3 regions of the Pseudonocardia sp. DSM 110487 genome follow, and region 2 is predicted to be linked to each of the others. Evidence: riboswitches for the same ligand, from Rfam matches in the RefSeq annotation. Region 2 holds a riboswitch; each other region holds the start of a gene.

Region 1 (2,257 bases), 120 kb from region 2:
CGGGTGGCCCACACCATCTTCTCGACCTCCTCCTCGATCGAGGACGTCACGGCGGAGTTGCCGATGTTGGCGTTGACCTTCACGAGGAACCTCTTGCCGATCACCATCGGCTCCGACTCCGGGTGACGGCGATTGGCCGGGATCACCGCGCGCCCGGCGGCGACCTCCGACCGCACCAGCTCGGCGTCGACACCCTCCCGGATCGCGGCGAACCGCATCTCCGGCGTGATCACCCCGGCGCGGGCGTACGACAGCTGGGTGCCCGGCTCGCGGGCCGCGACCCACGGGGCGCGCAGCGGCGGCAGCCCGGCGGCGAGGTCGATAGGGGCGGTGTCGTCGGTGTACGGCCCGGACGTGTCGTAGACGTCGTGGTGCTCGCCGGTGGACAGTTCGATGCGGCGGACGGGGACGCGCAGCCCGTCCGGTCCCTCGAGATACGCCTTGTGCGAGCCCCTGATGGGCCCGGTCGTGACGGACGGCGCGACTGCGGTCATCGCTCTCTCCCTACGTCGGCATTACCCGGACAGGTTCTGCGGTCGGCTGCACATGCCCTCTCAGCCCGTTGCGCGCACGAGCTCCCGCGGTGTGTTCAGTTGTGTTGCGAGGTTCAGACGGTCTGCTCCCACCAGTTCCGGACCGTCCACAGCGGCGAGATGGGGCCGTGCCCCTTGCCCAGTGGGTACGAGTGCCGCACGGCCTCGGTGACGTAGCGCTTCCCGAACACGACGGCCTCTGGCACCTCCATGCCGCGCGCGAGCCCCGACGCGATGGCCGAGGCCATGTTGTCGCCGCCGCCGTGGGTGTTGCCGGTGGCAAAGCGGGGCCCGGGCAGCTCGGTGAAGGTGTGGCCGTCGTAGAGGAGGTCGACGCACACGTCGGTGTCCTCGCGCAGGTGCCCGCCCTTGATCAGCACGTACCGCGGCCCGAACGCGTGCATCACCTTGGCCGCCTCGTACTGGGCCGCGCGGTCGTGCACGTCGACACCGGCCAGCAGCCGCACCTCGTCGAGGTTGGGCGTGGCCAGCACGGCGCGTGGGAAGAGCAGTGTGCGGTAGGCATCGAGCGCGGTGTCGGCCAGTAGCGGGTCGCCGTGCATCGAGGCCGCGACCGGGTCGATGACCAGCGGGATGCCCTCACCGCCGATGCCGACGCGGTCGCATGCGCCGACGATCGCCTCGATGATCGGCGTGTCGGCCAGCATGCCGGTCTTCACCGCGCCCAGCGCGATGTCGGTGGCGACGGCCTCGATCTGGGCGGCCACCGTCTCCGGCGGGATCGTGTGGACGCCGGTCACACCGAGCGTGTTCTGCACGGTGACCGCGGTGACGGCCACGCAGCCGTGCGCCCCGCAGGCCGCCATCGCCCGCAGGTCGGCCGCGACACCCGCGCCGCCGCCGGAGTCGGTGCCCGCGATCGTCATGACGGTCGGGGGCGTGATGCCCACGGTGGGCTCAGCCATGTTCAGCCTCCCTACGCCGGCATTACCCGGACAGGTTCCTGCGGTCGGCGGCGCCGTAGCCACCCTCTCAGCCCGCTGCTGCGAGCTCCCGTCTGCCTCGACCGTAACCCGTGTGGAAGGGCGAGGGGAAGATCCGGCGAGATCGCGGTGTTGGTCACGTCATGCCACTCGAAGGTGAATACGAGATCAGCCCGACCGGATGGGTGCGGGAGCAGACGGAGAAGATCTTCGAGACCGGGACGACCGAGAGCGTCGACATCAACGGCATGGCCGTGGTGCTGCTGACCACGCGCGGTGTCAAGAGCGGGAAGCTCCGCAAGGTGCCGCTGATGCGCGTGGAGCACGACGGTGTGTACGCCATCGTCGCCTCGCTGGGCGGCGCCCCGAAGCACCCGGTCTGGTACCACAACGTCAAGGCCGACCCCAAGGTCGACCTCCAGGACGGCACGGAGACGAACGACTTCGTGGCACGGGAGGTCACCGGCGAGGAGAAGGCGATCTGGTGGGAGCGGGCCGTCGCGGCCTACCCGCCCTACGCCGACTACCAGAAGAAGACGACCCGCCAGATCCCGGTCTTCGTGCTGGAGCCGGTCGCGGGCTGAGCCGGTCGTGATCGCCCGGATCGGGATCTCGTCTTCGCATGTATGCGGACGACAGGTCCCGGTCGCGATCACGGCTGCACATCGACAGCCGCGAGGTAGGCGCGCAGGACGGGCGCGGGGATGTGCGCGGTTATGCGAAGGGCGTTCGCGGTTTCGGGCTTCCGCTGGTTTCGATCATCGAACTCAATTCCGCTCC
Region 2 (2,257 bases):
ACCATTGATCCACACCTGCACGTGCTACCTCCTCGCGAGCGAAAATCTGGCGGGGTCCGCGGCGCGCACCGGGTCGGGGACGGGGTCACCGCGCAGCAGCGCCAGGACGGCGTCGGCGGTGACGGGCGCGAGCAGCATCCCGTTGCGATGGTGACCGGTGGCCACGAGCAGGCCCTCCGGGCCGATCGCACCGATCAGCGGCAGGTTGTCCGGGCTGCCGGGCCGCAGCCCCGCCGCGCTCTCCACCAGCGCGTACTCGGCGACACCCGGCAGGACCCGCTCGGCGTCCCGCAGCAGGTCGCGCACCCCACCGACCGTGACCTCGGTGTCGAACCCCAGCTCCGCCTGGGTGGCCCCGATGACGAGCCCGCCGTCGTCGCGGGGCACGACGTAGACGGGGCGGCCGTCCACGAGCGCGCGCACCGTGCGCCGCGGTGGCGGGAACGCGCCTGCGCGGTGCGCGATCCGCAGGATCTCGCCCTTGACCGGGCGCACCATGCCGTCGAGCGCGGGGTGCAGCGAACCCGAGTGCGCTCCGGCGGCCACGAGCACGAGGTCCGCCTCGACGTCACCGCCGTCGGTGCGGACCCCGGTGACCCGTGCGCCGTCGTCGAGGACGGCTCGGGCCGCGCGTTCCACGACCGTGACGCCGGCCCGCTCGACAGCGGCGCGCAAGGCTGCGAGCAGCTCGCGGTTGTCGACGGCGAGGTCGTCGGGCACCGAAAGGCCGCCGCGGACGTCCGGGCCGAGCGCGGGCTCCATGCGCCGCAGCTCCCGGCCCGACAGCCGCTGGACGTCCCGGCCGATGCGGCCGAGGAAGTCCGCGAGGGTCTCCAGCTCGGCGCGGTCGCCCGAGCCGGTTGCCGCGACCACGGTGCCGTCGGTGCGCAACCCGGCAGACCTGCCGGCGGCCTCTTCCAGCTCGGCCGCGAATGCGGGCCAGCCGCGGACCGCGGCCTCGCCGAGCTCGAGCAACGCCTCCTCGCCCGGCCACGCCTCCGTGACGGGCGCGAGCATGCCGCCCGCCACCCACGACGCCCCCGACGCGGGCGCCGGGTCGAGCACCGTGACGCGCAGGCCGGCCGCGGCCGCGGCCGCGCGCCACGCACAGGACAGGCCGATCACGCCTGCACCGATCACCGTCAACGAGTTCGACATCATCTCCGCTCCCTGCGCCGGCATGACCCGGATCAGGTTCGACGGTCGGGATCTGTCGGATCCCCTCTCAGCCCGCAGTACGGGCTCCCGTGCGTCACCTGCCATTCACCCTACGCCCCGAGGTGCGCGTCCGCGTAACGTCGCACGACGTGCCTGGCATCGACGGCGCCACCGTGCGCAAGCGACTGGACGACGCCCGCCTCTACCTCTGCACCGGGGCTCGCCGCCGCACCGGCGACCTCGCCGAGTTCGCCGACGCGGCCCTTGCGGGCGGCGTCGACATCGTCCAGCTGCGGGACAAGGGCCCCGACGGTCCCCTCGAAGCCCGCGACGAGCTCGCCGCGCTGGAGATCCTCGCCGAGGTGTGCGCCCGCCACGGCGCCCTGCTCGCCGTGAACGACCGCGCCGACATCGCCCTCGCGGCAGGCGCCGACGTCCTGCACCTCGGCCAGGACGACCTGCCCGTCCGATGGGCCCGGGAGGTGGTGGGCGACGAGGTCGTGATCGGGCGCTCGTCGCACAGCCCGGACGAGACCGCGACCGCGGCCGACGAACCCGGCGTGGACTACTTCTGCGTCGGCCCCTGCTGGCCGACCCCCACGAAGCCCGGCCGCCCGGCCCCCGGCCTCGACCTCGTGCGCACGGTGGCCGGCCGCGCGCCATCGCGGCCGTGGTTCGCGATCGGCGGCATCGACCACGACCGGCTCGACGAGGTGCTCGCGGCGGGCGCAGAGCGCATCGTGGTGGTGCGCGCGATCACCGAAGCTGGGGACCCGCGCGCGGCGGCAGCGGCGTTCGCGGCGAAGCTGCGCCCCTGAGCAGCGGGCTCAGCGCGACCGGAGCGCGCGACGGGCTGCCCACCGCGCCCGGTACCAACGGATCATCCAGAGCCAGCCCAGGTGGTCGCCACGCGGGCGACGGCGGCTGGTCACCACCGGCCTCCGCGTGCTGCGATGGCTCGTCGTTGCGCTCGCGCGGTCGATGGGCGGACTGTGCAGGAACGAGTCGTCCCGCAGGTCGCCGACGAGCACCCAGGCGGAGCCGGCGCGCGTGCCCGACCGCTGCCAGACGCGTTGTCCTGGCGCTGTCCCGATCACGG
Region 3 (2,257 bases), 3.7 Mb from region 2:
CTTGGTGGCGTTGTAGATGTTGTGCGCGGCCTTGATGAACTCGGCCTCGGCCGGGTTGGTGAAGGTGCGCAGCTCGCCGCCGAAGGGGGACAGCAGGGAGCGCAGTCGCTCGACGTTGCGCGGGTCGCGGCTGGCGATGATCGTCATCCACGGGTTGGCGAAGTCCTCGGCGGCAGAGGCCGCGCGCAGGAACTCGGGGTTCGACGCCAGGCCGAAGCCCTCGTTCGCGACCTTCCCCGAGCTCTCCTCCAGGGTGGTCTTGACCAGGCCCTCGGTGGTGCCGGGCGGCACGGTGGAGCGCACGACGACGATGTGCTCGGCCGACGCGTCGGCGATCGCCCGGCCGACGGCGGCGGTGCCCGCGGTGAACGCCGACAGGTCGTAGCGGTGTCCGTCGTTCGGCGTCGGCAGGGTCAGGAAGATCAGTGACTGCGGCTCGTCGGCGAGGTCGATCGCGGTGCGCGCGTCCCAGCCGCGGTCGCGCAGCTCGCGCACCCGGACCTCGTTGATGTCGACGAACGTGACGTCGTGGCCGGCCTTCAGGAAACCTTCACCGGTCGCGGCGCCCACGACACCGGAACCCATGATGAAAATCCTGCTCATTGCTAATTGTCCCCTCTTGACGGGCGACCCGAGGGCAGGCAAGGTTTGCCTCGGATCCGATGGGTATGGCGGAACGTCGGACGTCGTCGTCCGCCGGGATCAGTTCGACCCGTGGTCGTCATCGACCGGGCACACCGGCGTGCTCGAACAATCCGTGGGCGACGAGTGCTCGAGCACATCAGTGCAGGTCAAAGCCGATCCTCGGTGCGGCCGTTGCCAGCTCCCGATGAAGTCGTCCGGTGTTGCGCCCCCGCCGGACGGCCCCCGCCACCGGGAGTCGAGGTCGGTCGTAACTTCTACCGCTGACCGGCTGTTCGCCGGTGGAACCCTACGCGATAAACACTATCTCAACGTCCCCTGAGATTGTCTCAGATTTGTGGTCACGCTGTGTCCGGCAAGGGTCACCGGCGGCGACTCGAACGGGTCATTTCGGACCCGTTCCGACGGTTCCAACGCCGCGAGGAGCAGGAATGTTCCCCCGGCCGGGTGAGTGCAGCCGGGTGACGGGGAAGGTGTGATCCGCCGCACGGCGACCGCCCACCTCAGTGGGCAGGCCGCGGCGCGAGCACGTATTCTCGCCCGAAACCCACGGGAGCCTCGCGATCCGAGGCTGAGAGGGCGGCAGGACCGGCCGCCGACCGTTCGCACCTGACCCGGTTAGTACCGGCGTAGGGAGGAACTCGTGAGACCCGTTCGCGCATCCCGGATCCTCGCCGCCCTCGGGGCGGCACTCGCCCTGCTGGTGGCGGGTTGCGGATCCGGAGGCGGCCCGGAGCCGATCCGCGTGGCGCTCGACTGGACCCCGAACACCAACCACACCGGCCTATTCGTGGCCCAGCAGGAGGGCTGGTTCCGCGAGGCGGGCCTCGACGTGCAGTTCCTGCCGTACAACAACACCTCGCCCGACACGCTCGTGTCCTCCGGCGCGGCCGAGTTCGGCGTCTCCTTCCAGGACTCGTTCACGTTCTCGAAGGCGGCGGGCGCCGAGATCACATCCGTGATGGCCGTGCTGCAGCACTGGGCCACGCAGATCGCGGTGCGGGCGGACCGCGCCGACATCACGTCCCCGCGCGACCTGGACGGCAAGACGTACGGCGGGTTCGGCGCGGCGTACGAGGAGCCCAAGATGCGGGCCGTCATCCAGGACGCGGGCGGCACGGGCACGTTCCGGACGGTCGTGCTGGGCACGGCCGCGTACGAGGCGCTCTACGCGGGCGAGGTCGACTTCACCGAGCCGTTCATCGCGTGGGAAGGCATCGAGGCGGAGCTGCGCGGGCAGCCGCTCAAGACGTTCTCCTACACCGACTACGGGTTCCCGGACGCCTACAACGTGCTGCTCATCGGCAACTCGCCGTGGCTCTCGGCCCACCCCGACCTCGCGGCGAAGTTCGTGCAGGCCGCGCAGCGCGGCTACCAGCTCGCGGCCGACGACCCGGACCGCGCCGCCCAGCTCCTCATGGATGCCAACCCGGGCGCGTTCACCGAACCGGAGCTCGTGACGCGCAGCCAGCACATGCTCGCCGAGCGGTTCCTGCGCGACGAGAACGGCCGCGTGGGCACGCAGACGCCCGAGAAGTGGGCGGGGTACTCGGGATGGGTGTTCGACTCGGGCGCGCTCACCGGACCCGACGGAGCGCCGCTGACCCAGCGTCCC

Evidence for each region. A riboswitch is a leader RNA that binds a small molecule or an ion and turns the genes downstream of it on or off. The one in region 2 is predicted to bind thiamine pyrophosphate.
Region 1: another riboswitch for thiamine pyrophosphate. It lies ahead of thiD (bifunctional hydroxymethylpyrimidine kinase/phosphomethylpyrimidine kinase); the one in region 2 lies ahead of thiO (glycine oxidase ThiO).
Region 3: another riboswitch for thiamine pyrophosphate. It lies ahead of K1T35_RS14975 (ABC transporter substrate-binding protein); the one in region 2 lies ahead of thiO (glycine oxidase ThiO).

What each region holds. Positions count from the first base shown of each region.
Region 1 covers NZ_CP080521.1:9,537,743-9,539,999, forward strand. Annotated here, with positions in the region: gene thiC (phosphomethylpyrimidine synthase ThiC) at 1-494, opposite strand, end outside; TPP riboswitch at 484-592, opposite strand; gene thiD (bifunctional hydroxymethylpyrimidine kinase/phosphomethylpyrimidine kinase) at 608-1,459, opposite strand; TPP riboswitch at 1,450-1,560, opposite strand; gene K1T35_RS44880 (nitroreductase family deazaflavin-dependent oxidoreductase) at 1,621-2,061, shown strand; gene K1T35_RS44885 (rhomboid family intramembrane serine protease) at 2,245-2,257, opposite strand, start outside.
Region 2 covers NZ_CP080521.1:9,657,800-9,660,056, forward strand. Annotated here, with positions in the region: gene thiS (sulfur carrier protein ThiS) at 1-21, opposite strand, end outside; gene thiO (glycine oxidase ThiO) at 25-1,161, opposite strand; TPP riboswitch at 1,151-1,259, opposite strand; gene thiE (thiamine phosphate synthase) at 1,308-1,976, shown strand.
Region 3 covers NZ_CP080521.1:3,226,094-3,228,350, forward strand. Annotated here, with positions in the region: gene K1T35_RS14970 (2-dehydropantoate 2-reductase N-terminal domain-containing protein) at 1-603, opposite strand, end outside; TPP riboswitch at 1,182-1,295, shown strand; gene K1T35_RS14975 (ABC transporter substrate-binding protein) at 1,286-2,257, shown strand, end outside.